DNA from 3 places in the Kribbella jejuensis genome. Region 1 is predicted to be linked to each of the others. Evidence: riboswitches for the same ligand, from Rfam matches in the RefSeq annotation. Region 1 holds a riboswitch; each other region holds the start of a gene.
What was found. A riboswitch is a leader RNA that binds a small molecule or an ion and turns the genes downstream of it on or off. The one in region 1 is predicted to bind ZMP and ZTP.
Positions count from the first base shown of each region.

Region 2: linked by a shared signal. The riboswitch ahead of FB475_RS29555 (bifunctional 5,10-methylenetetrahydrofolate dehydrogenase/5,10-methenyltetrahydrofolate cyclohydrolase) and the one ahead of FB475_RS03650 (5-aminoimidazole-4-carboxamide ribonucleotide transformylase) in region 1 are both predicted to bind ZMP and ZTP.
Region 3: linked by a shared signal. The riboswitch ahead of FB475_RS31990 (glycine hydroxymethyltransferase) and the one ahead of FB475_RS03650 (5-aminoimidazole-4-carboxamide ribonucleotide transformylase) in region 1 are both predicted to bind ZMP and ZTP.

Region 1 is NZ_VFMM01000001.1:759,954-769,391, forward strand. Features, by position in the region: gene serA (phosphoglycerate dehydrogenase) at 1-1,250, opposite strand, end outside; gene FB475_RS03625 (S1 family peptidase) at 1,368-2,555, opposite strand; gene ilvC (ketol-acid reductoisomerase) at 2,660-3,679, opposite strand; gene ilvN (acetolactate synthase small subunit) at 3,707-4,348, opposite strand; gene FB475_RS03640 (acetolactate synthase large subunit) at 4,348-6,096, opposite strand; gene FB475_RS03645 (class I SAM-dependent methyltransferase) at 6,431-7,150, shown strand; ZMP/ZTP riboswitch at 7,153-7,229, shown strand; gene FB475_RS03650 (5-aminoimidazole-4-carboxamide ribonucleotide transformylase) at 7,248-8,114, shown strand; gene FB475_RS03655 (AAA family ATPase) at 8,104-8,643, opposite strand; gene FB475_RS03660 (MoaD/ThiS family protein) at 8,663-8,926, opposite strand; gene FB475_RS03665 (WD40/YVTN/BNR-like repeat-containing protein) at 8,923-9,438, opposite strand, start outside.
Region 2 is NZ_VFMM01000003.1:386,674-396,111, reverse strand. Features, by position in the region: gene FB475_RS29590 (group I intron-associated PD-(D/E)XK endonuclease) at 1-591, opposite strand, end outside; tRNA gene FB475_RS29585 (tRNA-Pro) at 642-715, opposite strand; gene der (ribosome biogenesis GTPase Der) at 786-2,153, opposite strand; gene FB475_RS29575 (lysophospholipid acyltransferase family protein) at 2,146-2,874, opposite strand; gene cmk ((d)CMP kinase) at 2,871-3,551, opposite strand; gene FB475_RS29565 (prephenate dehydrogenase) at 3,583-4,647, opposite strand; gene aroH (chorismate mutase) at 4,644-5,012, opposite strand; gene FB475_RS29555 (bifunctional 5,10-methylenetetrahydrofolate dehydrogenase/5,10-methenyltetrahydrofolate cyclohydrolase) at 5,043-5,903, opposite strand; ZMP/ZTP riboswitch at 5,935-6,019, opposite strand; gene FB475_RS29550 (NUDIX hydrolase) at 6,069-6,746, opposite strand; gene prcA (proteasome subunit alpha) at 6,743-7,594, opposite strand; gene prcB (proteasome subunit beta) at 7,620-8,462, opposite strand; gene FB475_RS29535 (ubiquitin-like protein Pup) at 8,471-8,680, opposite strand; gene dop (depupylase/deamidase Dop) at 8,738-9,438, opposite strand, start outside.
Region 3 is NZ_VFMM01000003.1:893,246-902,683, forward strand. Features, by position in the region: gene FB475_RS31985 (acyl-CoA dehydrogenase family protein) at 1-1,565, shown strand, start outside; ZMP/ZTP riboswitch at 1,564-1,646, shown strand; gene FB475_RS31990 (glycine hydroxymethyltransferase) at 1,675-3,123, shown strand; gene FB475_RS31995 (DHA2 family efflux MFS transporter permease subunit) at 3,188-4,735, opposite strand; gene FB475_RS32000 (GbsR/MarR family transcriptional regulator) at 4,799-5,269, shown strand; gene FB475_RS37020 (hypothetical protein) at 5,266-6,399, shown strand; gene FB475_RS32010 (hypothetical protein) at 6,414-7,016, opposite strand; gene FB475_RS32015 (MFS transporter) at 7,054-8,265, opposite strand; gene FB475_RS32020 (winged helix-turn-helix domain-containing protein) at 8,262-8,828, opposite strand; gene FB475_RS32025 (nitrite/sulfite reductase) at 9,240-9,438, shown strand, end outside.

The DNA of each region.
Region 1 (9,438 bases):
AGGTTGCGGTGCTCCGGGCTGTCGTGGTCGGTGAGGAGCCGGACCTCGAGGCCCCGCTCGGCCGCGAGCAGCGGCGCGTTCACGTAGGAGACGTTGTCCTCGACGACGTCCGCGAACACGCCCTTGAGCGCGGCGAGCTCGAGCACCTTCACGTCGTACTGGGTGATCTCGCCGCGGACCTCGACGTCGAGCTGCTGCGCGACGCCACCGGCCAGCGCGGTGAAGATCCGGCCGAGCTTCTCGGTCAGCGCGATCCCCGGACGGACGTCCTCGGCGATCACACCGCCCTGGACGTTCACGGCGTCCGGCACGAGCTCACCCGACAGCGCCAGCCGGACCGACTTCGCGACCGCGATGCCGGCCTTCTCCTGCGCTTCGTCGGTGGACGCGCCGAGGTGCGGCGTGACCACGACGTTCTCGAACTCGAACAGCGGCGAGTCGGTACACGGCTCGGACGCGAACACGTCCAGCCCGGCGCCCGCGACCCGGCCTTCCTTCAACGCGCTGTAGAGCGCCTGCTCGTCGACGATGCCGCCGCGGGCCGCGTTCACGATGATGACCTCGGGCTTGACCTTGTGCAGCTGCTCGTCGCCGATCAGGCCGATCGTCTCCGGGGTCTTCGGCAGGTGCACCGAGATGAAGTCACTGGCCGCCAGCAGCTCGTCCAGGGAGGCGAGCCGGACACCCATCTGCGCGGCCCGGCCGGCCTGCACGTACGGGTCGTAGGCGATCACGTTCATGCCGAAGGCGGCCAGCCGCTGCGCGACCAGGACACCGATCTTGCCGAGGCCGACGATGCCGACGGTCTTCTCGAACAGCTCGACACCGGAGTACTTGCTGCGCTTCCACTCGCCCTTCTTCAGCGACTCGTTCGCGGCCGGCACCCGGCGGGCGGAGGCGAGCAGCAGCGCGACCGCGAGCTCCGCGGCGCTGACGATGTTGGAGGTCGGGGCGTTCACGACCATCACCCCGGCCTGGGTGGCGGCCTTCACGTCCACGTTGTCGAGGCCGACGCCGGCGCGGGCGACGACCTTCAGCTTCTTCGCCGCCGCCAGTGCCTCGGCGTCGACCTTGGTGGCGCTGCGGATCAGGATGGCGTCGACGTCGGCGATGGCCGGAAGCAACTCGGCGCGGTCGGCGCCGTTGGTGTGCCGGATCTCGAAGTCGGGGCCGAGCGCCTCGACGGTGGCCGGGCTGAGCTCTTCGGCGATCAGGACGACGGGCCGGGTTACGTCAGTCAGGGAAGACATGGAGGAATCTCCTGCAGAAGCGGTAGGGGCTCGTGATCTTCAGAGCACCGCGCTGTGCCCGCTGAATTGATGGTACCGCGTCCGTCGCCGTGCGTTGTGCGGGGACCCGCATCCCGGTCAATCGGTCTCGCAGGCGACCGGGTCCGACGCCTTTACAGCACTGTTGATCACGAGCTTGCCGCCCGCCCGGACCAGCGTGAACCTGTTGTCCAGCCGGTTGCAGGTCCCGCCGCCGGCGCCCGCGGCGGTCGGCGAGAACAGCACGTCGTACGACATCCGCGCGTACGAGCCGTCCGGAGCGAGGGCGGTGATCCGCGGGTTGAAGAAGTACGCCGTACCGCGGCTCTGGCGATCCCGCTCCGGGGTCAGCGACTTGGCCAGCTGCGGCGAGTACAGGACCTGTACCGCGTTGAAGTCGTGCTTGTTCTGCAGCGTCAGATAGTTGGTGAGCAGCCCTTGGACCTCCAGCGCCAGCGGTGTCTTCGCCACCTGCAGCACCGGCGCCATCGTGCCCTGCGGACCACGCGAGTTCGGGCAGGTACCCGCCGCGGCAACGGTGATTCCGGACGGCGCGGGCGCGACGTACTCGCGGAGCTTGGCGAGCGGCACGACCGTGGCGGCCTGGACCGTCGCGCCGGTGACCAGGCCGACGAGCTCGCCGGACTTGTCCAGCACCGGGCCACCGAGCTTGGCCGCGTTCATGACCTCGCTCAGCGCCGTCGGGTCGGCCTCCGAACCGATCGCGTTGATCACCTGCCGGCCGGCCGCGGTGTACCCGATCAGTGCGCGTTCGGCCTTCCGCTCCGGAGCGTCCTGCGGCAGCTGCAGCGGTACGTCGTCGAAGCCGATCGACTGCAGTACGGCGACACCGTCGGCACTCGTCCCGAGCAGGTTGGCCCGCCGGATCCGCCCGTCGGGGGCCACCACGACGATGGCCATCGCCTGGTCGACCGCCGACGCGGCGGTGAGCACGCGGCCGTTGTCGACGAGGGCGCCCGAAGCCTCACCGGTGCCACCGCAGGTCGTGGCGAGCACCCGGACCACGGCCGGGCCGGCGGACTTCAGTACGGCGGCGGTGTCGATCCGGACACTGCGCTGCCGCAGGTACCAGCCCGTACCCGCGCCGGCCGCGACGATCACCATCAGCACGATCAAGCCGGCCAGGAAACGGCCGAAGATCCACGGTTCGCGCGGTGGCGGTTGCGGTCCACCCGGCCGGCTGGGTGCTTCCAGCTGGGTCAGCGACCCGGCGTCGGCCGGTAGCCGCCGGGGCGGTCGCGGCAGCGCGTTCCTGCCGTCCTGCACGCCCGCTCACCCCCGTCGTCGGTATCCGCTGCGTGACCGATTGTGCCAAAAAGAAAGGTCCGGGCCATCCACCTGGACAGCCCGGACCTTGATCAGCTGCCGGGTCAGCGGGCCGCGCTGCCCTCGACGTAGTCGTCGTCGTGCGACTTGACCCACGCCATCAGGCCGCGCAGTTCCTTGCCCACGGCCTCGATCGGATGCTCCTGGCTCTTCTTGCGGAACTCGGCGAACTCCGGCGCGCCGGCGTCCTGGTCGGCGATGAAGCGGGCCGCGAAGGTGCCGTCGGTGATGTCGTTCAGCACCTCCTTCATCCGGGCCTTCACCGACGCGTCGATGATCCGCGGACCGGACACGTAGTCGCCGTACTCGGCGGTGTCGGAGACCGACCAGCGCTGCTTGGCGATACCGCCTTCGTAGATCAGGTCGACGATCAGCTTGAGCTCGTGCAGGCACTCGAAGTACGCGACCTCGGGCTGGTAGCCGGCCTCGGTCAGCGTCTCGAAGCCGGCCTGGATCAGCGCCGACACACCACCGCAGAGGACGGCCTGCTCACCGAACAGGTCGGTCTCGGTCTCCTCGGTGAAGGTGGTCTTGATACCGCCGGCCCGCAGACCGCCGATGCCCTTCGCGTACGAGAGCGCCAGGTCCCAGGCCTTGCCGGTGGCGTCCTGCTCGACGGCCACCAGCACCGGTACGCCGCGGCCCTCGGAGTACTCGCGCCGGACCAGGTGGCCCGGACCCTTCGGCGCGACCATGAAGACGTCGACGCCGGCCGGGGGCTTGATGTAGCCGAACCGGATGTTGAAGCCGTGCCCGAAGACCAGCGCGTCGCCGTCGACCAGGTTCGGCTCGATGGCCTCCTTGTAGAGCTTGCGCTGCGCCGGGTCCGGAGCCAGCACGACGATCACGTCGGCCTCCTCCACCGCCTCGGCGGGCGTGACGACCCGCAGGCCCTGGGCCTCGGCCTTGGCGCGGCTCTTCGAACCTTCCGGCAGGCCGACGCGGACGTCGACGCCGGAGTCGCGCAGCGAGAGCGCGTGGGCGTGGCCCTGAGAGCCGTAGCCGAGGACGGCCACGTGCCGGCCCTGGATCACCGACAGGTCGGCGTTGTCGTCGTAGAACATTTCAGCAGCCACTTCGGGCACTTCTCCTTAGTGTTGATTCGGTACGGCGGCAGCGGTACGGCCCGGCGGCGGCGCCGGTACCGGGTGCGCGGGCTGGCGCTCGGCGGGTCGCGCCTGCACGTTCGGGGGTCCGGACTGGACATGCGGCGGCGGCACCGGAACCGGCCGCAGCGCGCGGTCGGAGATCGAGCGGCTGCCGCGGCCGATCGCCACCATGCCGGACTGCACCAGCTCGCGGACGCCGAAGGGTTCCAGCACCCGGAGCATGGCCTCGAGCTTCTCGGGGTTGCCGGTCGCCTCGATCGTGATCGCGTCCGGAGCCACGTCCACCACCTTGGCACGGAACAGCTGGACGGTCTCCAGCACCTGCCCGCGAGTCAGGGTGTCGGCCTTGACCTTGACCAGCAGCAGTTCGCGCTGGACGGTCTGGGTCGGTTCCAGCTCGACGATCTTGATCACGTTCACCAGCTTGTTGAGCTGCTTGGTGATCTGCTCCAGCGGCTGCTCGTCGACGGTCACCGCGATCGTCATCCGGGACACCTCGGGGTGCTCGGTCGGGCCGACCGCGAGCGAGTCGATGTTGAACCCGCGCCGCGAGATCAGCGCCGCCACCCGGGCCAGCACACCGTGCTTGTTCTCCACCAGGATGCTCAGCGTGTGTTTGGACATCAGAGCTCCTCGCCTTCCCAGGTCGGGGCCATGTCGCGGGCGATCTGGATCTCGTCGTTGCTGACGCCGGCGGCGACCATCGGCCAGACCATCGCGTCCCGGTGCACGACGAAGTCGACCACGACGGGAGCGTCGGTGACGGCCATCGCCTTCTCGATCGTGGCGTCCACAGAATCCTTGTCGGTGCAGCGCAGACCGACGCCGCCCATCGCCTCGGCCAGCTTGGCGAAGTCCGGGATCCGGGTCGAGTGCAGGTCGGTGTTGGAGTACCGCTTGTCGTAGAACAGCGTCTGCCACTGCCGGACCATGCCGAGCGACTGGTTGTTGATCACGGCAACCTTGATCGGGATGCCCTCGAGCGCGCAGGTGACGAGCTCCTGGTTGGTCATCTGGAAGCAGCCGTCGCCGTCGATCGCCCACACGGTCTTGTCCGGCCGCGCGACCTTCGCGCCCATCGCGGCGGGTACGGCGTACCCCATGGTGCCGAGGCCGCCGGAGTTCAGCCAGTGGCCGGGCTTCTCGAACGGCAGGAAGTGCGCGGACCACATCTGGTGCTGGCCGACGCCCGCGGTGTACACCGCGTCCGGTCCGGCGATCTCGCCGATCCGCTTGATCACGTGCTGCGGCGACAGCGTGCCGTCCTCGGGTTCGTCGTAACCGAGCGGGTAGCGGGTCCGGACGTCCTCCAGCTGGTGCCGCCAGGTCTCGTACGACGGGGTGCGGCCGGCGCTCGCGATCTCGGTCTTGAGGGCGCCGATCAGGTCGGTGATGACCTCCTTGCAGTCCCCCACGATCGGCACGTCCGCGGCGCGGTTCTTGCCGATCTCGGCCGGGTCGATGTCGGCGTGGATGACCTTCGCCTCCGGCGCGAACGAGTCCAGCTTGCCGGTCACCCGGTCGTCGAAGCGCGCACCGAGACAGATCAGCAGGTCCGAGCGCTGCAGCGCGCCGACCGCGGACACCGAGCCGTGCATGCCGGGCATCCCGAAGTGCAGCTCGTGGGTGTCGGGGAGCGCGCCGCGGGCCATCAGCGTGGTGACGACGGGGATGCCGAGCATCTCGGCCAGTTCCTTCAGCTCGGCGCTGGCCTGCGCGCGGATCACGCCACCGCCGACGTACAGCACCGGCTTCTCGGCCGCGGCGATCAGCCGGGCCGCCTCACGCACCTGCTTCGGGTGCGGGCGGGTCACCGGCCGGTAGCCGGGCAGCGACAGCTCGGTCGGCCACTGGAAGTCGACCATCGACTGCATCGCGTCCTTGGTCACGTCCACCAGCACCGGGCCGGGCCGGCCGGTGGAGGCGATGTGGAACGCCTCGGCGATCGTGGTGGCGATGTCGTTCGGGTCGTTGACCAGGAAGTTGTGCTTGGTGATCGGCATCGTGATGCCGCGGATGTCGGCCTCCTGGAAGGCGTCGGTACCGATCGCGGCGCTGGCGACCTGCCCGGTGATCGCCACCAGCGGCACCGAGTCCATGTACGCGTCGGCGATCGGCGTCACCAGGTTGGTCGCGCCCGGGCCCGAGGTCGCCATGCACACGCCGGTCTTGCCGGACGCGGAGGCATACCCCTGGGCGGCGTGGCCGGCGCCCTGCTCGTGACGTACCAGGATGTGGCGGATCTGGGTCGAGTCGAGCATCGGGTCGTACGCCGGGAGGATCGCGCCACCCGGGATGCCGAAGACGGTGTCCACTCCGGCATGTTCCAGTGCGCGGATCAGAGCCTGTGCCCCGGTCAGCTGCTCACTCATGAGAGAGCCTTCCTGTCCTGTCACGAATTGACTTGTTCGCGACCGATCCATCCTCGCTCGTGGCCGTTCCCGCCGCGCTACTGGGTCGCAGATAGTCGCATTGGCAACAAAAAACCCCTTCCGCCGGGTTGGCTGAAGGGGCGCGCTCGACTCTGTGGTCGCGTCAGTCGGCGCGCCGCACAAGTACGAGGAGAATCGATCGCATGTAGGCATTATTCGCCCCGAACCGGCGGCCGGGTCAAGCTGAGCCGTCCGGCGTCTCACTTGTTGAGACACCCGTCTTACGTTCGCTGTCTGCGTTGTTCGGGCCCGGGGTGGCTCCTAGGCTGCCACGGTGACCGACGATCCGTACGGCGATGAGCAACTGGTAGCCCTCTACGACCTGGACAATCCAGCCGGCGAGGACCACGCGTACTACCGGGCGCTGGCCGCGGGCGCGTCGAAGGTCTTGGACTTCGGGTGTGGCACCGGCCTGCTCACGCGATCCCTGGTCGCGCCAGGGCGGACCGTCATCGGGATCGACCCGAGCCCGACGATGCTCGGCTACGCGCGCCGTCAGCCCGGCGCTGACGCGGTGACGTGGATCGACGGCGACCACCACGCCGTACGGCCGACCGGTGACGTGGACCTGATCGTCAGCAGCGGCAACACGATGATGCATGTCGCCCAACATCTGCCCGCGTGCACCGCGTTGGCCGCCGCGCTCCGTCCCGGCGGGGTGTTCGCGTTCGAGTCGCGCAACCCGGCGGCGCGGGCCTGGGAGCAGTGGACGAGCGAGGCGACGTACGGCGAACGCGACACGATCGCCGGTCACCTCAAGGAGTGGCTCGAACTGATCGAGATCGCCGACGGCCGCGTGGTCTTCGACGCCCACAACGTCTTCGAAGACGGCCACGACGCCGTCTACCGCAACGTCCTGTACTTCCGCTCCGCCGAGGAAATCACCGAAGACCTGCGGACAGCCGGCTTCTCCGACATCACCATCAAGGGCGGCTGGCACGACGAACCCCTGACCACCGACTCCCGCCTGCTGGTGGTTCGCGCGACGAAGTAGGCTGAGGGCACCGCGACTGGCGTGGGTGGGGTACCACCGGGGAGCTTCGGGCGGGGCGTCGTCCGCCTGGGCGCCTCCGAGTTCGTCGGAGGTTGTGATGCGGTTGCGGTACGGGATGAATCCACAGCAGGCGGCGCGCGTCGAGGACGCGCCGTTCACGGTGCTCGCGGGTGCGCCGTCGTACATCAATGTGCTCGACGCGCTGACCGGGTGGCAGTTGGTGCGGGAGGCTTCGGCGCGGTTCGGCGTACCGGCGGCGGCGTCGTACAAGCATGTGTCACCGGCCGGTGCAGCGCTCGGTGCATCCGTGACCGAGGCGTACCGGCGAGCGCGCGACGCGGATCCGAAGTCCTCGTACGGCGACTTCGTCGCGGTCTCGCATCCGGTGGACCTCGAGCTGGCCGGCCTACTGAAGCGGGTCGTGTCGGACGGCATCATCGCGCCCGGGTACGACGAGGGCGTCCTGGAGATCCTCGCGGCGAAGAAGCGCGGGACGTACCTGGTGCTGGAGATGGACGCGTCGTACGAGCCGCCGGCGAAAGAGGTGCGCGACGTGTACGGCGTACGGCTCACGCAGGAGCGGGACGTTGCGCCACTCCCCCAGGATCTGCCGGACGACGCCGTCCTCGGGATGATTGTTGCCCGCTACACCCAATCGAACACCGTCGTGATGGTGAAGGACGGGATGACGATCGGTGTCGGCGCCGGGCAGCAGTCACGCGTCGACTGCACGCGCCTGGCCGGCGAGAAGGCGGCACTCTGGTCCTCCGAGCCGCTCACCGGGGTGACGATGGTCTCCGACGGGCACCTGCCCTTCGCGGACAACGTCGAGGTCGCCCACCGGTACGGCGTCACCCACATCGTCGAGCCCGGCGGCTCGATCCGCTCGTCCGAGGTCGCCGCCGCCTGCGCGGACCTCGGCATCACCTGGTCCGCTACGGGTCTGCGGCTCTTCAGACACTGAGCAGATAGGAGCCCGAGGCAACAGCCTCACGGACCTTGGCAGCCGTCTCCTCCGCGTCGAGCCTCGTCGTGTCGAGCGCGTGGCGTTCGAGCTCACCGAGGTCCGCGAAGGCCGCGTGCAGCCCGGTGAGCGCGTCGGTGTCGGTCAGCTCGACACCGGCGCGCGCCTGCCCGCGCTCCAAGGTGGTCGCGAGATCCGGCCGGAGTACGACGTACGACATCCGCCACTGCCCCTCCGCGGCCGCGGTCCGGTACGGCGGCAGGAACCACGGTCCGATGATGCCGTCCACCACGACGTCGTACCCGCCGTCGGCGAACACCGCGACCGCAGCGACGATCGCGTCCACCACCACGACGTTCTGCCGTTGCGATTCCGGCAGGTACGGCGGGATGAAGCCGGTCCGGATCGCCCGGAAGAACTCGTCGGTCGTCACATGCACCGTCGGACGCGCCGCGTCGGTTGCGACCAGCCGGGCCACCGTGGTCTTGCCTGAGCCGGATGGCCCGGTCAGCAGGAGGACATCACTCATAGTGCTGACGGTAACGGCTTCAGCCTCCCGCGACGCTCGGCAGGATGAGCAGCTCGTCCCCTTCCGACAATGGGGTCTGGAGGCCGTCGAGGTCGCGGATGTTGTCGTCGCGCAGGTACACGTTGACGTGCCGCCGCACCGCACCCTGCTCGTCGGTGAGCCGGCGCCGGAGCGGCGGGTCGAGCGCGGCGAAGGCCTCGGCCACCGTGGCGGCCTCGACCTGCACCCGTTCGGCCCCGCCCGCAAACGGGCGGAGCACGGTCGGCAGGCGTACTGCGATCATCCGACGACCGCCGCGCGCACGGTGAGGATGTCGGGCAGGTGGCTCGCGACCTCGGTCCAGGTGTCACCCGCGTCGGCGCTCGCGTAGACGCAGCCGTCCCGGGTGCCGACGTACACACCGGCCGGGTCGGCGGTGTCGGTCGTCATCGCGTCCCGCAGTACCGGGATGTAGGAGACGTCGGGCAGCCCGGACGACAGCGCCTCCCAGGTCGCGCCGGCATCGCGGGAGCGGAAGACCCGGCAGCGCGCGTCGGTCGGGATCCGGTTGCCGTCGGCGACCAAGGGGAACACGTACACGGTGTCGGGCTCGTGCGGGTGCACGACGATCGGGAAGCCGAAGTCCGACGGCAGGCCGTCCGCGATCGACTGCCAGCTCGCGCCGCCGTCGTCCGACCGGTACACGCCGTGGTGGTTCTGCGCGAACATCCGTTCCGGTACGTCGGGGTGCGCCGCCAGCTTGTGCACGCACTGGCCGAACTCCGGGTCCGGATCCGGCATGAAGTAGGCCTTGAT
Region 2 (9,438 bases), on a different contig from region 1:
AACGTAGGGACGTCGGCCGATGCCAACTTCCCAATAGCCGCGCTTGTTGCGAGACGCGCACGACTTCACCTGGACTCGTTGGATGCCCTTCGACGTCGTCACCAACAGGTCGTACTCCTGTGGTTCGATCGGCAGCGCAACCGCACATCCGCGCAACGTGAACCAGGCCATCGCCAACGCTGTGGCCGAGTAGCGAAGCATCTCGGGCCTAACCGGCTCGTCGAATACCTCGGTCGGCGTCGGCTGGGCCAGTGGCGACTTCAGATGACTGCAGTCCAAGCCCAGTCGGACGGCGTGGCCCTTGATCCTGACCCGCTCTTCTCCGGTATCGACAATGCGCAGGCTGGCCAGCACGTTCGCCCAGCAACTGGCCGCTGCCACAGCTTCACGCAACTGCTGATCGGACCACCGACGCTGTCCTGTGAAGTGCGACGTGTCCAGCTCGAGCCGCGCTGCGTGCCGCCTGATCGGTCCCGTGGAGGTGTTCTTCAACCCCAGTGCGCGAGCGACCGCACGCCACGACGGGCTGCTCTCCACCGCCTGCCGCAGTTGGTCGTCGTTCCAGCTCCGTCGATCCCCAGGTGTACTCATGGGAGAAACGTAAAGAGGGACACCGACAGTTTCGGTGTCCCTCTGAAGGGTCGGGCTGACAGGATTTGAACCTGCGATCTTTCGGCCCCCAGCCGAACGCGTTACCAAACTACGCCACAGCCCGATGGTCCGCCCCAACAGCGAACCGGGGTAAACCTTACAGCATTCCGGGGAGTGGTTCTCACCGGGCTGGGTCAGCGTTTCTTGTTCTTTTGGCGGGGGCGGATCTGGACGTGGACGGGGCTGCCGACGAAGCCGAAGTCTTCGCGGAGGCGGCGTTCTATGAAGCGTTGGTAGGAGGGTTCGATCTGGCCGGAGGTGAAGATCGCGAAGGTCGGCGGCATGGTGGTGGCCTGGGTGCCGAACAGGATCTTCGGTTGCTTTCCGGAGCGGACCGGGTGCGGGTGGGCGGCGACCAGGCGGCCCAGGAAGGCGTTCAGCTGGCCGGTCGGGACGCGGGTCTGCCAGCCCTCCAGCGCGGCTTCGATGGCCGGGACGAGCTTGTCCATGTGCCAGCCGGTGAGTGCGCTGATGTTGACCCGCGGGGCCCAGCGGAACTGGACCAGGTCGCGGTCGATCTCGCGCTCCAGGTAGTAGCGGCGCTCGTCGTCCATCAGGTCCCACTTGTTGTACGCGATCACCAGCGCCTTGCCGGCTTCCTCGACCGCGTTCATGATCCGCAGGTCCTGCTCGGTGATCGATTCGGACGAGTCGATCACCACCACGACGACCTCGGCCCGCTCGATCGCGGCGTTGGTCCGCAGCGACGCGTAGTACTCGTGGCCGGAGGCGTTCTTGACCTTGCGCCGGATCCCGGCGGTGTCGATGAACCGGTACTCCTTGCCGCTCAGCGTGATCAGCTCGTCGACCGGGTCGACCGTCGTCCCGGCGACGTCGCTGACGACGACCCGGTCCTCCTTGGCGACCTTGTTCAGCAGCGACGACTTGCCCACGTTCGGCTTGCCGACGATCGCGATCCGGCGCGGTCCCCCGACCTCGCCGTCGCGCTCCGCGGGCGCCTCCGGGAGGGCCGCGAGTACGGCGTCCAGCATGTCGCCGGTGCCGCGCCCGTGCATCGCGGACACCGGGAACGGCTCGCCGATCCCAAGGCTCCACAGGTTCATCGCCTCGGACTCGATCCGCTGGTCGTCGACCTTGTTGGCGGCCAGTACGACGGGCTTGCCGGACTTCCGCAGCACCCGGACGACGGCCTCGTCGGCGTCGGTGATGCCGACCACCGCATCGACCACGAACAGCACCGCGTCGGCGGCGTTGATCGCGACCTCGGCCTGCGCCGCGACCAGAGCGGCCATCCCGACCGCGTCCGGGTCCCAGCCGCCGGTGTCGACGACGGTGAACTCGCGGCCGGCCCAGTTGGCGTCGTACGAGACGCGGTCGCGGGTGACGCCCGGGGTGTCCTCGACGACCGCCTCGCGGCGGCCGATGATCCGGTTGACCAGCGTGGACTTGCCCACGTTCGGCCGGCCGACGATCGCGAGCACGGGCAGCGGCCCGGTGTCCTCACGGTCGTGCGTCGGTAGTTCGGTGGGCAGGTCAGTCATCAGGGTCCTTCTGGTCTCGCCAGCCCGGAAGTGGGTGGCCGGTTTCTTCGACGGCCGCCTTCACGTGGGCGCGCAGCACGTCGCCGATGTGGTCGGCGACCGCCTGTACGTCGGTATGTCTCCTGGGAAAGGGTACGCGGTCCACGGAGAACGGCTCGCCGTACACGATGTCGATCCGGCTCCCGGCCGGTGGATGACCCTCCACACTACCGGCCGGCAAGCGGGTTCCCATCAGCGCCACCGGCAGGATCGGCGCGCCGGTGACCATCGCCAGGTAGGCCACCCCGATCCGGATCCGGCTGAAATCGCCCGGCCCGCGGGTGCCCTCGGGGTAGATGTTCAGCACCCGTCCGTCCCGCAGTACCTTGATCGACTTCCGGACCGCGAGCATGTCGTACGACGACCGGTCGACCGGGATCTGGCCGATCCGGTGCAGGAACTTGCCCTGTACGCCGCCGAACACCTCGACCTTGCCGAGCTGGTGCAGCATCCGCGGCGCCATCGCGCCGAGCAGCGGGGCGTCCAGCAGGCTCAGGTGGTTCGGTGTCATCAGCAACGGACCGGTCCGCGGGAACCGGTCCTCGTGGTGGATGGTCAGGTTGTACTTGTGCCGGAAGTACGGCCGGGCGATGTACCGCATCGGCAGCGCGAGGCGGTACGGCAGGGGCGGCAGGTCGTCGGTGCGCGGCAGGTCCTCGTGCCTGGTGAGTTCTGCCGTCATAGCTCCTGGCTCCGGGGGACGGTCTCGGTGGCGAGCCGGCTGATCACGTCGACGACCTCCTCCAGGGTCAGGTCGGTCGAGTCGATCGTGACGGCACCGTCGGAGGCGACCTGGAACTCCGACACCGTCGAGTCGTCGGCATCGCGGCGGACGATCTGGTCGCGGAGCTCGGCCGCGGTCACGGATCCGGCCGCGAGCTCGGCGCCGCGGCGCGCCATCCGGGCCTCCTGGTCGGCGGTCAGCAGCACCTTCAGCTCGGCGTCGGTCGCGACCACGGTGGCGATGTCGCGGCCCTCGACGACGATCCCGCCGTCGGTCTGGGCTTTGTCGATGATCGCCCGCTGGCGCCGGATCAGCTCCTTACGGACGTCCAGGTTGGTGGCGATCTTCGACACCACCTCGCTGATCCGCGGCTCCCGGATCGCGGCCGTGATGTCGGTCCCGTCGGCGATCACGAACTGGTCGTCCGGGTCGGTGCTGATCTCGAGCACCAGCTCCCGGGCGCGCTGCGCGACCGCCGCGGTGTCGTCCAGGTCCAGCCCGCGTTCGACGGCGGACCAGGTCACCGCACGGTACGTCGCCCCGGTGTCCAGGTACCGCAGTCCGAGCCGGTTGGCCACTCCGCGGGCGGTGCTCGACTTACCGGAGCCGCTCGGCCCGTCCACAGCGATGATCATGCCCCGAAGATTACCTTCGCAGAGGGACAGTCTACGTGTGGACTACCCACCCGCGGTCGGTGAGTACGTCGACCAGCTGGTCGACCGAGCCTGGCTTGACGGCGAGTTCTACCTCGCCGACCGGGCGGCCGGGGCTGTGGTCGATGCGGAGGTCCTCGACGTTGGCGCCGGACTCGGCGGCGTCGGCGAACAGCTTCGCCAGCTGACCGGGGCGGTCCGGGATCGTGACCAGGACCGTGACCAGGTCGATGTGCGGCGTACCGTGCTTGCCCGGCACCCGGACGGCGCCGGACACGCCCTGGCCGAGGATCGCGGTCAGTTCGTCGTTCGCCTCTTCCTTGCCGAGGGCAACGAGTAGCCGGTCGAGCTCGCCGCGGATCTGCTCCAGCAGGCCGGTCAGCGCGGTCGAGTTCGCGGACACGATCTGAGTCCAGAGCCGTGGATCACCGGCCGCGATCCGGGTGACGTCGCGGACACCCTGCCCGGACAGCTCCAGGTGGGAGGCCGGCGCGTCGGCCAGCGTGCCCGCGGCGAGCGCCGACATCAGGTGCGGGAGATGGGAGACCCGCGCGACGCCCAAGTCATGGTCCTCCACCGACAGCTCGACGGTCCGGGCGCCACAGGCCTCCGCGAGTCGCCGTACCAGGTCGACGGCGTCCGGATCGCTGGTCGCGTGCGGGGTGATCGCCCAGGTCGCGCCGTCGAACAGGTCGGCGCGCGCGGCCAGCGGCCCGTTCCGTTCGGAGCCGGCCATCGGGTGACTGCCGACGTACCGGCTGACGTCCGGCACCAGGCTGCGCGCGTCCGCGAGCGGCTTCGACTTCACGCTGGCCGCGTCGGTGACGACCGCATCCGTCTGCTCGAGCTGTTCGGCGACGACCGCGCCGACGTGATCAGGCGGTACGGCGACCACGACCAGCTGCGGCTCGATCTCGACCAGCCGTGAGCCGGCGCCGATCCGCTCGGCCATCAGCGCGTTGTCCGGGTTCCCGTCGACGAGCTCCACCACCACGCCGAGCCGGGCGAGCGCGAGACCGATCGACGTACCGATCAGCCCGGTACCGACGATGCGAACCGGCCCCCGCAACTCGGTCACTGGGCGCCCGTCAGGTCCGGGCGGAGCGCGACGGCGCCGTGCAGGTAGACGTGCTGGATCTTGTCGCGGGAGCGTGGCGACTCGGTGTGCACCATCAGCCGGACGACCCGCGGTAGCGCGTGCGGTACCGGGATCTCCTGCATGCACATCAGCGGTACGTCGGTGAGCCCGATCTGCCGCCCGGCGACGGCCGGGAACTCCGACCGGAGGTCCGACGTGACGGTGAACAGGATGCTGATCAGATCCTCGTTCTCCAGATCGTTCGCCTCCAGGACCGCCTTCACCAGCTCCGCGGACCGCTCGAGCAGGTGCTCGCGCTCGTCCACGTCCAGCTGGGTGGCACCCCGGATCGCCCGTACCGCCACGTCCGCCTCCTTAGGTCTTGTCCCCCAACCCTAGGCCAGGCCAGTCAAAGAGTGGACAGCCGTCTCAGCAGCGTCGACCGTCTGCTCGAGCAGCAGCGCGATCGTCATCGGCCCGACGCCGCCCGGGACCGGCGTGATCAGGCTCGCCACCTCCGACGCCTCGGCGAAGTGCACGTCGCCGACGTTGCCCTCGTTGTAGCCGGCGTCGACGACGACCGCGCCCGGCTTCAGCCAGTCGCCGCGGACGAAGTTCGCCTTGCCGACGGCGGCGATCACCACGTCGGCGGTGCGGACGAGCTCCGGCAGGTCGCGGGTCCGGGAGTGCGCGTAGGTGACGGTCGCATTCGATGCCAGCAGCAACATCCCGGCCGGCTTGCCGAGGATCGGGCTGCGGCCGATCACGACGGCGTGCGCACCTTCCAGCGGTACGTCGTACGCCGCCAGCAGCCGCATGATGCCGCCGGGTGTGGCGGAGCGGAACCCGGGGTCACCGAACGCCATCGCGGCGAAGGACCGCATGGTCACGCCGTCGACGTCCTTGGCCGGGTCGATCGCCTCGAACGCGGCCCGCTCGTCGATCTGCGGCGGCACCGGGTGCTGCAGCAGGATCCCGTGCACGGCGGGGTCCTGGGACAGCTTGGTGATCTCCGCGACCAGTTCCTCGGTGGTCGTCGAGTCCGGGAGTACGACGCTGCGCGACGCGATCCCGGCCTTCTTCGAGCGGTTCTGCTTCATCCGGACGTACGTCGCCGACGCCGGGTCGTCGCCGACCAGTACCGTCGCGAGACACGGCTGGACGCCGTACTGCTCCTGCAGGGCACTCGCCCGCTCCGCCGCCTTGGCCACCATCTCGGCGGCGAGGTCGGTTCCGATCATCAGCTCAGCACTCATGCGCGCACTCCTCAGCATTCGAATCATCGCTCGAAGATGCCCAGGCGCGCGGCGAAGCCAGTCGGCAGGCCGTTCCCCGGTGGTATCCCACCTCAACGCCAGTCGCGGCCCGGTCTCAGAATAGCGAACGCCGCGGCGGGGGTGTACGTGCCGTCGAGCTGGCGGTCAGAGGAGGCCGGCGTGGTCGAGGGCGAGGTAGGCGGCGTCGATGCCGGTCATCGCGCCGGGGTTGCGGAGTTCGGCGCGGAAGGCGTCGACGGTGAGTTCGACCGGGACGCAGTCCTCGGCCTCGTCGAGTTGCTGCTTGCCGTCGGGGCGGCAGCCGCGGGCGATCGCGACGTACTTACGGAACGTCGAGGACGCGCCCGACCACTGCCAGCCGACCACGTCGAGCGTCTCGCAGGTGTACCCGGTCTCCTCCTCGAGCTCCCGCGCCCCCGCCACCGCGACGTCCTCCCCCGGCTCGACGAGACCGCCCGGAAGGTTCGTCACCACCGCGTCCGGCCCGGCCCGGAACATCCGAACCGTCACGATCCGCCCCTCCGGCGTCAGCGGCAGCACGGTTACCCCGGCGTTGATCCCGGCCTCACGGCCGAACACGTCCCACTCGACCTCGCGCCCGTCGGGCATCCGGTACCGCCGCAGACGCACGGACAGGAATCGCTCGAACCCCAGCTCCTCCCCCAGCAACTCCCACGGGGCCGGATCAACCGGCCTGCCGTCGGCAGGCACGGCGTCCGGTTGCTCGGTGCGCCCCGCCGGCTCGCGTGGTGTCGAGGGCCCCGGAGACGACTCAGCCGCCACGTGGTCGGTGACGGCTGAGTACTCGGACTGATCCGTCACAGTGGACGGTCGTCTACGGGGTCTTCCGGTGGGGCCACCGGTGCGTCGTCGGCGTCCGGCTGGGGCGCCGTCGTTTCACCGGCCGGTGAGGTCGTGTCCTCGGGCTTGGCCGCGGTGTCCCCGGAGCCGGGGCCTTCCGAGGTGTCGGGCTGCGACTCGGACAGGATCCGCGCGACCGTCTCCTCGGTGATCCGCTTGAACTTGCGGACCTGGGTGCGGGTGCGGTCCAGGACCGCGACCTCGAGCTGGTCCGGAGTGAGTTCGCGGACCTCGGTGCCGTCGTGGCTGAGCGCGTCCACCGCGAGCCGCAGCGCGCCGGCCAGTGAGATGCCGTCGCGGTAGTGCTCGCCGATGTAGTCCGCGACCTGTTCCGCCGGGCCGCCCATCACGGCGTACCCACGGACGTCGGCGATCGAGCCGTCGTACGTGAGCCGGTAGATCTGGTCGTCGGCCGCGCTGTTGCCGATCTCGGCGACCAGGATCTCCACCTCGAGCGGCTTCTCGCCACCGGAGGAGAAGATCGCGCCGAGGGTCTGCGCGTACGCGTTGGCGAGCGCACGGCCGGTGACATCACGACGGTCGTACGAGTACCCGCGCATGTCGGCGAGCCGGACGCCGGCGATCCGCAGGTTCTCGAACTCGTTGTACCGGCCGACGGCGGCGAAGGCCATCCGGTCGTAGATCTCGGCCACCTTGTGCAGTGCGGGTGACCGGTTCTCCGCGACGAACAGGATGCCGTCGGCATATTGCAGCGCGATCGCGCTGCGGCCCTTGGCGATGCCTTTCCGGGCGAAGTCCGCCCGGTCCCGCATCAGCTGCTCGGGCGAGACGTAGAAGGGAACGCTCATCGAGTCCTCTGTCAGTTCGGGGTGATCAGGTCAGCGAGGGGGCGGCCGGACCGTCGGGACGCCGGTGCCGCTGCTCCCAGGCCGCGTCGACGAGCGCCGCGACCTCGTCCTCGGGCAGCCGCCGGTAACCGTCCGCGGTGACCACGCCGACCACCGGGAAGATCCGCCGCAGCATGTCCGGGCCACCGGTCGCCGAGTCGTCGTCGGCGGCGTCGATCAGGGACTGGATCGCCACCGTCACGCAGTCGGTCTCGGACAGGTCCTCGCGGTAGAGCTTCTTCAGCGCGCCGCGGGCGAACAGCGAGCCCGAACCGACACTGTAGAAGTGGGTCTCCTCGTACCGCCCGCCGGTCGGGTCGTAGGAGAAGATCCGGCCGCCCTTGATGTCCTCGTCGTACCCCGCGAACAGCGGCACCACGGTGAGGCCCTGCATCGCCATCGGCAGGTTGCCCCGGATCAGCGCGCTGAGCCGGTTCGCCTTGCCGTCCAGGCTCAGCGTCGCGCCCTCGAGCTTCTCGTAGTGCTCCAGTTCGACCTGGAACAGCCGGACCATCTCGATCCCGAAACCGGCCGAGCCGGCGAAGGCGACCGCCGAGTACTCGTCGGCCGGGAACACCTTCTCGATGTCACGCTGGGCGATGATGTTGCCCATCGTGGCCCGCCGGTCGCCGGCCATGATCACGCCACCGGGGAAGGTGGCGGCCACGATCGTCGTGCCGTGCGGGACTTCACTGGACAGGTCACCCTGACCGAGCGACCGTCGTCCGGGCAGCAGGTCGGGCGCGTGCCCGGCCAGGAAGTCCATGAACGACGAGCCGCCCGGGGTCAGGAAGGCTTCCGGCAGCCGGCCGGAGGCATCAGATGTCATCGAGCGGTTCACTCCCCACCCTTTTGCACGAATCCGCGGACGAACTCCTCGGCGTTCTCCTCGAGCACCTCGTCGATCTCGTCCAGGATCGAGTCGACGTCCTCGTCGAGCCGTTCTTTGCGTTCCTGGACGTCCTCGGACGCCTCGACCTGCTCGACCTCTTCCTCGGTCGACGAACGCTTCGGCTGCTTGTGCTGCTGACCGCCGTCCTTCGCCATGTGGCCACCTCCTAGAACCGCTGGGAAGACCGCCCAAATCGGCCTTCAGTAGCGACCCTACCCGGCCGCACCCCCAGTAATGGTGCGAACCAGGTCACTGGCGGTGTCGCATTGGTCAAGAAGTGCGCCGACGTGCGCTTTCGTGCCCCGCAACGGATCGAGCGTCGGGATCCGCTGCAGCGACTCCTTGCCCGGCAGATCGAAGATCACCGAGTCCCAGGAGGCGGCCGCGACCTGCGGCGCGTACTGCTGCATGCAGCGGCCGCGGAAGTACGCCCGGGTGTCGGTCGGCGGGTGCGCGACCGCCATCCGGATCTCCTCGTCGGTGACGACCCGCTGCATCCGGCCCGACTTCACCAACTTGTAATACAGGCCCTTGTCCGGACGGAGATCGGCGTACTGCAGGTCGACCAGGTGCAGCTTGGGGTCGTCCCAGTCCAGGCCGTCGCGGTCGCGGTAGGACTGGAGCAGTTTGTACTTCGCCACCCAGTCCAGCTGGTCCGACAGCTTCATCGGGTCCAGCGCGAGCTGGTCGAGGATCTGCTCCCAGCGGTGCAGCACGTCCTTCGTCTGCCGGTCCGCATCGTCGCCGTACTTGTCCTCGACGTACTTCCGGGCCTGCTCGAGGTACTCCGTCTGGAGCTGGACGGCGGTGATCTTGCGCCCGTCCTTGAGCGTCAGCAGATGCGTGCAGGACGGGTCGTGGCTGACCTCGTGCAGCGCGGTCACCGGACGGTCGACGCCCAGGTCGTCGGTCA
Region 3 (9,438 bases), on a different contig from region 1:
CGGCGCTCGGTGACGCTCTGCGTCCGTACGCCGCCCTCGCCGGGGACCTCACAGCCGATCCCGGGCTGACCCGGATCGGCGAGTTGGCCGGCTCCGAGGAGGCCCGCGCGTACGCGCTGCCCGCGAACCAGAACCCGCCGGTCCTGCGGACCCACGACCGGTACGGGAACCGGGTCGACGAGGTCGACTTCCACCCGTCCTGGCACTGGCTGATGCAGCATGCCGTCGGCTTCGGGCTGCAGGCGGCGCCGTGGACGAGTGACGCGCCCGCGCCGCACCTGACCCGCGCGGCCGGCTTCTACCTGTGGTCGCAGGTCGAACCGGGTCACGGTTGCCCGATCTCGATGACGTACGCCGCCGTACCGGCGCTGCGGGCCGACGAGGCGCTCGCGAAGGAGTGGATCCCGCAGCTCGCCTCGACCGAGTACGACGTACGCCGGCTGCCGGCCGCGGCGAAGAACGGCGTACTGGCCGGGATGGGGATGACCGAGAAGCAGGGCGGGTCCGACGTGCGGGCCAACGTGACGACCGCGACGCCGGCCGGGGACGTGTACCAACTGCACGGACACAAGTGGTTCTGCTCGGCGCCGCAGGTGGACGTGTTCCTGGTACTGGCGCAGGCGCCGGACGGACTGAGCTGCTTCGTGGTCCCGCGGGTTCTTGCCGACGGCAACCGGAACCCGTTCGCGCTGCAGCGGCTGAAGGACAAGCTCGGGAACCGGTCGAACGCGTCGTCCGAGGTCGAGTTCCACGGAACCATCGGATACCGCCTGGGCGAGGAGGGCGCCGGCGTCCGGACGATCATCGAGATGGTCGCGGCAACCCGGCTGGACTGCGTTCTCGGCTCGTCGGCCCTCCAGCGGCGAGCGCTGGTCGAAGCAGTTTGGCACACGCGGCACCGAAGCGCATTCGGTGGGCTACTGGCGGACAAGCCGGCGATGCAGAACGTGCTGGCGGATCTGGCGCTCGAGTCCGAGGCGTCGACGGCGCTGGGGATGCGGTTGGCAGCGGCGGTGGACGCATCCGTCGGAGGTGATCAGCAGGCGGCGGCGTTCCGGCGGATCGGGTTGCCGTTGGCCAAGTTCTGGGTGTGCAAGCGGACGCCGTTCATGGTCGCGGAGGCGCTGGAGTGTCTCGGCGGGAACGGGTACGTCGAGGAGTCCGGGCTGCCGCTGCTCTACCGGGAGTCGCCGCTGAACTCGGTCTGGGAAGGGTCCGGGAACGTGAACGCGCTCGACGTACTGCGGGCGCTGCGGAAGCCGGAGTCGCTCGAGGCGTGGCTGCTCGAGGTCGGCTCGGTCCAAGGTGCCGACACCCGGCTGGATGCGGCCGTGGAGGATGTCCTGCAAGCGCTTGCTGATCACCAGAACGCCGAAGCCGGCGCGCGAAGGCTGGCTGCGCTGATGGCCCTGTGCCTGCAGGCTTCGTTGTTGATCAGGAACTCGACGCCGGAGGTCGCCGATGCGTTCGTCGCGTCGCGGCTGGCCGGCGATTGGGGCGGTGTGTTCGGGACGTTGCCGCGGACGACTCCGTTCGATCGGATCCTCGAGCGCACGATAGGGTGAGCGACGTCGCGACTGGCGCGCTGAAGGTGGAGAACCACCGGGGAGCGAAACCCGTCGGCACCGTGCGCCTGGGTGCCTTCGACCCACTGCAACCGCAGGAGAGACAACGATGACTCAGTCCTTTGACGCTGCCGCCGCGTCGGCCGCGTACAACAACGCGCTGCAGGTGATCGCCGCGGTCGAGCCGACCATCGCCGGCGCGATCAAGGCCGAGCTGGCCGACCAGCGGTCCTCGCTGAAGCTGATCGCCAGCGAGAACTACGCCTCCCCCGCCACCCTGCTCACGATGGGCAACTGGCTGTCGGACAAGTACGCCGAGGGCACGATCGGGCACCGCTTCTACGCCGGCTGCCAGAACGTCGACACCGTCGAGCAGGCCGCCGCCGACCACGCGCAGGCATTGTTCGACGCCCCGCACGCGTACGTCCAGCCGCACTCCGGCATCGACGCGAACCTGGTCGCGTTCTGGGCGATCCTGGCGCAGCGGATCGAGTCGCCGGCGCTCGCCGAGGCCGGTGCGAAGCACGTCAACGACCTGACCGAGGAGGACTGGACCAAGCTCCGCAAGGCGCTCGGCGACCAGAAGATGCTCGGCATGTCGCTGGACGCCGGCGGTCACCTGACCCACGGTTTCCGGCCGAACATCTCCGGCAAGATGTTCAACCAGCACTCCTACGGGACCGACCCGGAGACCGGGCTGCTCGACTACGACGAGGTCGCCCGCAAGGCTCGTGAGTTCAAGCCGCTGATCCTGATCGCCGGCTACTCGGCGTACCCGCGCAAGGTGAACTTCGCCAAGATGCGGGAGATCGCCGACGAGGTCGGCGCGACGCTGATGGTCGACATGGCGCACTTCGCCGGCCTGGTCGCGGGCAAGGTGTTCACCGGCGACTTCGACCCGGTGCCGCACGCACACGTCACGACGACCACCACGCACAAGTCGCTGCGCGGCCCGCGCGGCGGCATGGTGCTCTGCCAGCCGGAGTACGCCGAGTCCGTCGACCGCGGCTGCCCGATGGTGCTCGGCGGTCCGCTCAGCCAGACGATGGCCGCGAAGGCGGTCGCGCTGGCCGAGGCGCGGCAGCCGTCGTTCCGCGAGTACGCGCAGGCCGTCGCAGACAACGCGGTCACCCTCGCCGAGGGCCTGATGAAGCGCGGCGTCAAGCTCGTCACGGACGGTACCGAGAACCACCTCGTGCTGCTCGACGTCTCGTCGTACGGCATCACCGGGCGGCAGGCGGAGTCCGCCCTGCTCGATGCCGGAATCGTCACCAACCGCAACGCTGTACCTCGCGACCCGAACGGCGCCTGGTACACCTCCGGCGTCCGGATCGGTACGCCGGCCCTCACCACGCGCGGGTTCGGCGCCGACGAGTTCGACCGCGTCGCCGAACTGATCGTCGACGTGCTGTCCGCCACGACCCCGACCACCACCTCGGCCGGCGCCCCGTCGAAGGCGAAGTACGTGCTGGCCGACGGCGTGGCCGACAAGACGCGCGCCGCCTCCGCCGAGATCCTCGACAAGCATCCGCTGTACCCGGGTCTCGAGCTCAACTGACACGTTTTACGGCGCCCGCTCCTGCTTGCGTGAAGCGGCTTGGAGCGGGCGCTGTCGTTTGTCGTCAGGCGTCCCGCTCGACGCCGGTCAGCGCGTCCGGCGAAGCCTTCGCGGCCCGCTTCGGCATCAGCGTCGCCGCGAGCACAGCTCCGGCAACCGCGATGCCGCCGGACACCCACATCGTGGTGTTGAGGCTGGTGAGGAAGGCGTCTCGTACGTCGGCCGCCAGGGCCGGCGCGTTGGTCTTGGCGGCGACGGCCAGTCCGCCTGCGAGGCTTCGCTCGGCCGCGTCGGCCACCTGCGCCGGCAGACCGGTCGTGTCCACGTGGTGGCGGTAGACCGAGTTGAGCACGGTTCCCAGTACGGCGACCCCGACCGTGCCGCCGACCTGCCGGAACGCCTGCAAGAGCCCCGAGCCGGTCCCCGCCCGCTCCGGGTCGAGGACCCCGAGCGCCGCGTTCATTGCCTGCGGCATCGAACAGCCGAGGCCGAAACCGACCACCACGAACCAGATCGCGGTGTACCCGTACCCGGTGCCGAGGTCGGTGAACGCGCCGAGTACGAAGCCGGCCGCCATCACGACGAAGCCGGTCATCACAACCAGGCGGGTGCCGATCTTCGACTCCACCGGCTCGGCCAGCTTGGCGCCGACGGTCATCCCGCCGATGAACGGCAGCAGCTTCAGGCCGGTGTGCAGGGCGTCCGATCCGTTGATGCCCTGGAAGTACTGCGGCATCGTGAACAGCAACCCGAAGATCGCGAACACCGAGACTGTCAGCAGTACGGCACCGCCGGTGAACACTCGTTCGCGGAACAGCCGCAGCTCGATCAGCGGTTCACTGTTCCGGCGCTGCCACAGCAGGAAGCACGTGATCAGTACGACGGCCAGCGCGAGGAACGTGATCGTGACACCGTCCGTCCACGAAGACTCGCCCGCCTTCGTAACGCCGTACACCAAGGCTGCGAGGCCCGCGCTGGACAGGACGATGCCCAGGCAGTCGATCGCCGGGCGGTTCGCGCTCCGGCTCTCCGGGACGAGCAGCGTCACCGCGAGCGCGGCCAGGAACGCGATCGGGATGTTGATCACGAAGATCCACTGCCAGCCGGCGTGGTCGAGCAGCAGGCCGCCGACGATCGGGCCGAGCGGCATACCGATGCTGTTGGCAACGACGAAGAAGCCGATCGCCTTCTTCCGCTCCTCCTCGGTGCGGAACAGCACGGTGATCAGCGACAGCGCGACCGGCACGATCATTGCCGCGCCGATGCCGAGGAACGCCCGAGCCGCGATCAGCTGACCGGCCGAGTTCGACAGCGCGCAAGCCAGCGACGCCAAACCGAACAAGGTCAGGGCGATCGCGATGATCTTGCGCCGTCCGAACCGGTCGCCGAGCAGCCCGGCCGGCAGCAGCAGCGCGGCGAGCACCAGGTTGTAGCTGTTCGCCATCCACTGCAATTGGCTGGTGGACGCGTCGAGATCCTTGGCGAGCGTCGGCAGCGCGACGTTCAGCACGGTGGTGTCGAGGCCGAGGACGAGTACGGCGAGACACAGCGCGATGAGCACACCGAACCGGCGAGCGCCGGTCAGTGTCGACTCCGAGGTGGTCGTGGTCATGTGATTCAAATTATCAGAAGCTTGTGATAGTTGCGATAAATCAAATTACTGTAAGCTTCAACCATGGTCGAGGAACCGAGCCAGGAAGCCGTCAGCCAGTTCGTCGAGCGGTTCGCGGGCGTGCTGGCGAACAGCGGCGTACCGACGATGTCGGCTCGGGTGATGGGCGCGATGCTGGTCAGCCCGAACGGGACGATGACCGCGGCCGAGCTCGCCGAGATGCTGAAGATCAGCCAGCCCGCGGTGTCCGGCGCGGTCCGGCAACTGCTGCAGGTCTCGTTCATCTCCCGCGAGCGGCTCCCCGGGTCGCGCAAGGACCACTACCGGATCCGTGAGGACGTCTTCGCCGCGATCCTCGAACGCCGCAACCTCGCGTTGAGCGAGTGGGAGGCGACCAGCCGCGCCGGCGCCGCGCTCTTCGCCGAGGACTCCCCCGTCTGCCGGCGGCTGACCGAGGCGGCCGACTTCTTCGCGTTCATCCACGCGGACATGGAACAGATGATCAAGAACTGGCGAGCGGAACACCCGCGGTGAACCGCCGCAAGGCGAAGCGTCTCGTCGGTACGGCGTGGCTCGACAGCGAGTACCGGATTGCCTGGGAGACGCGGATCATGCGGCGGCGGGTGCCGCTGTACCGGGCCGGGATCGCCGTACTGCGCGCGCTGAACGCCGGTGAGCCGTCGTTGGACGTCACCCGCTGGAACCGCGTCGGTCCGCACGGCGGAACGTTCGTGATGGACAAGCTCGAGACAATGACCGGGCGGACGGATCGCCCGGTGACGTCACGGGCCGAGCTGCGCGCGCGGACGTCGTTCGCGTCCCGGCTGGCACGGTCGATCTCGGCGGACGAGTGGCCGCAGATCATCGCCGAGTACGACCGGCGCCGGCGTGGTGAGCGGCCGCAGTACCACTATGTCGGGCACCGTCCGCTGAACGCCGCGTCGCACGCGCTGATGGACGAGGCGTGGGTGCGGGGCGAGCTGCCGACGGACAAGTACCGTGCGTGGAACGTGCTCAAGAACGAGGACGACGGCGCGTTCTACAGCGAGTTCTTCACCCACGGGAACGCCCGCGGCTTCCCCGGCGGCGAAACGAACCCGGGCTTCCGGCTCGGCCGGATCATGTTCGACGTCAGCTGGCGCGACAAGGCAACCCTCCCCCTCGAACGCCAAATCCTCCGCCGGAGCCGGGTGCTGCGCACGAAGGAGCTGATCAAGTTCTTCCGAATCGAACTGCGGGAGCTGTTCCGGCCCCCGGACCCGACGTCCACACCGCCGGCGCAGAACCGCCGGGACCCCTTCACCCCCGAGGTCGTCGCCGCCGTCGCCGACTTCACCAAACCCGAGGAACTCCGCTCCCCCACCGCCCGCGGCGAAACCACACCCGACCGGCAACGCGCATCAGCAATCGACATCGCCAACACCGTCCAAAAGGCCCTACCACCAGCCGCCACCGGCCAGTCGGCCGCGCGACGATCGATCACCGTGGCGCAGCCGCTGCCACCGGCCGTCAGCGGACAGGCGGCTTCAGGCCGACCATCAGTTCCCGCGCAACCCCCACCGCAGTCGCATCCATCCCATGCGCCGCAACCACCTGAGCCCCCACCGGCAGCCCGCCCAACAACCCGACCGGCACACTCACCCCGGGATGCCCAGTCACGTTGACGGACCGCGTTGGTTCATTTGGCGAGTAGGCAGTAGGCGAAGGCGAGGCGGCGGTCTAGCCAGTCGGCGTGCACCGTGATCGAGGTCGTGCCCTCGGAGTACATTGCGACCCTGTCGGCTGAGCGCCACTCCAACGTGCGGGTTTTTGTGGGTTGGTCGCCGCCTTCGTCGCCGATGCCGGTGAGGCCGTCGAGGACGCCTATCAGGAGGCGGCCGGCGGCTTTGGCGGCGAGGCGGGTGGGTGGGCCGCTCAGCCATTCGGTGCGGCCTATCAGTTCGGGGTGGCCGGGTTGGGTGATGCGCCAGTTGGGGCGGAGGAGCGGGCGACCGGACGGGATTCGGGTGATGGTGCCGACCTCGTGGTCCTCGGCGTCGCGGACCGACCAGGCGTGGTCGGACGATTGCGAGACCCGGCAGAGGAGTTGCGTCAGGTCGGCGTCGAGGTACAGGGAGCGGTCGGGGCCGACATAGGCGTACGGCGTGAGCACTCGGTCGTCCTTCGAGCCGGAGGCCACCCGGATCGCGTTCGGGCCCCACTCGATGTGGTTCCGGGTGCGGGTGGCCGGGCGTTCGACGTTTCCCAGCGTGAACTCACGGACGTTCTGCCAGCCGGACACTCGCGTGAGTTTACGTGGCCGGCCACGTCGTACAGGTTCAGCGTGTCCGCAATCGTGAGGCTGACCAGACCATGAGGGCCGCGAAGGTGGCTCCGAGGAGGGCGCAGGCCGCGGCCACGCCGATCAGCGAGATGAGGGCGCCGAAACCCGCCATCGCGGCCGGCATCAGCCCGTCGTCGGAGAGGCTGACGATGCTCGACGTGCGGCCGAGGAAGGCCGGGGCGATGGTCTGCTGGAAGGCACCCGAGAGCAGGGCGGAGGCCAGGCCGGCGGTGAAACCGATCATCGCCATCGCGGCGAAGACGGCCACGCGCGGGACCAAGCCGACCATCACGCAGCCGGCCGCCTGGGCGATCAGCACGAGCAGGCCGGCGCGGGCCGGCGCCGGCGGCTTCCACCGCATCGCGACCACGGCCCCGACCGCCGCCGCGATCCCCGAGCAGGCTTGGAACCAGCCGAGCGCACCCGAGCCCCACCCACTGCCGTGCACCCGCTGAACCAGTCCGACCGCCAGGACCGGACCGACACACAGGTTGAGCCCGAAGAAGGCGATCACCAAGGTCCGGGCCACCTGATCCCGGCGCAGATAGCCGAAGCCGGCCGCCAGGTCCCGCCGGATCGAATGCCCGCTCGCCACCGGCTGCGGAAACCTCGGCCGGACCACCAACGCCAGCACGACCGCGATCACCCCGAACGACACCGCGTCGACGAGCATCACGGTCATCAACCCGCCGTGAGCCACCAGCAGACCGCCGAGGGGCGCACCGACGAACACCGCCAGCCGATTGGCCAACTGCCGCCCGGCCGCCAGTGGCACCAAGTCATCAGGCTGGACCATCCGTCGCGGCAAGGTCCCGGCGGCCGGGTTGTACAGGGCGTCGACCGCCCCGAAGACGATCGCCACCGTCAGCAGCAGCGGCAGCGTCACCCCGTCCGCGACCGCCACGATCGCAGCGGCGACGAGCACCGCGATCCGCCCGAGGTTGGCGACGATCATCGTCCGGCGACCGTCCCAGCGGTCCGCCAGCGCGCCGCCGAAGAGCAGGAACAGCGCCCGCGGCAGCGCCCCGATCCCCATCACCAGGCCGGCGCCCGCGGGCGACGTCACCTGCGCCGCACTCCACGCGAGCCCGACGTACCAGGCGACGTCGCCGGCCTCGGACACCGCACCGGACAGGATCCAGGCCTGCACCCGCCGATCCCGCCGGAGTGCAGGCACAACGACGGCCCCGACCGAGGGCGAGCTCACGGCTTGGCCGGTACGGCGTGGGCGAAGACGTAGACCGGCTGCGCCGACTCGTCGGTCGACGGTGCCTCGTAGTACTCCTGGATCAGCTCGCCGATCCGTTGACCCAGTTCCTCGAGCCGCTCGGGCGTCAGCCGCAGCCAACTGTCGGTCGAAAATGCCGCCCGCACCCACTCCTCGTCGTACGACGAACGCATCTCGAACCACTGCCGGACCTTGTCCGTGTGGTGTGTGACGTTCCTCTCCTCGGACACTGTTGCGATCAGCTCGCCGGCAGGCTCACCCTCCGCGTCGGCAACCGACCAGCTGTACGACTGGTGAGCGCTGCGCCACCAGCGCTCCCGCCGGTTCTTCGCCAGCTCGGGCGCCTCCAGGATGACCTCGGCCGCGGCCAGCACCTTGAGGTGGTGGCTGATGTTGCCGACCAGTTCGCCGGTCCGCTCGGCCAGTTGCGACGCGGTGGCCGGGCCCTCGACGCCGAGCAGGTCGAGCAGTCGCCGGCGGAGCGGGTGGTGGATCGCGGCGACCACCGAGGAGGTCGCGGCGCGTCGGTTCGCAGGTGCCATAGGCAGCACCGTAGCTTCCACAAGAGCTCTTGCACAAGAGCTCTTGTGAATAACGCAAGGAGCACGGAACAATGAACAGCAGACTGGTAGACATAACCACATGGTGAGATCGAGTCTCAGGATGTAGGAATGGGAGTTGCTTTACCGGCCGGTCGCGCTGACGCTTGTGGACATGCTCGCTGCCCTGTCCACCCACCTCGTAGGTCGCATCCATGTCGACCTCGGGCGGATGCGCAGCGCCATCTGTTGTCCTTCGATGTTCTGACAGCCACCCTGCCTGGGCCAATGACGGCCCCCTGATCATCCCCGATCACCGCTGGGTGCGCACCGCGCGGAACGCATCGAACCGACGACGCTTCGATCTCCCCGCCGCTGGTGAGCACCTGTCACGAGGACAAGGACGCGCCCCCGATGACTGCCGGCGTCACCACTCCTGCTGCCCGCAAGCCCGCCCGCCCCCGCAAGGGCAAGGGCGAAGGCCAGTGGGCGCTCGGATACCGCGAGCCGCTGAACAAGAACGAAGAGAACAAGAAGAACGACGACGGCCTGAACGTCCGGGCCCGGATCGAGAACGTCTATGCGCACCGCGGGTTCGACTCGATCGACCCGG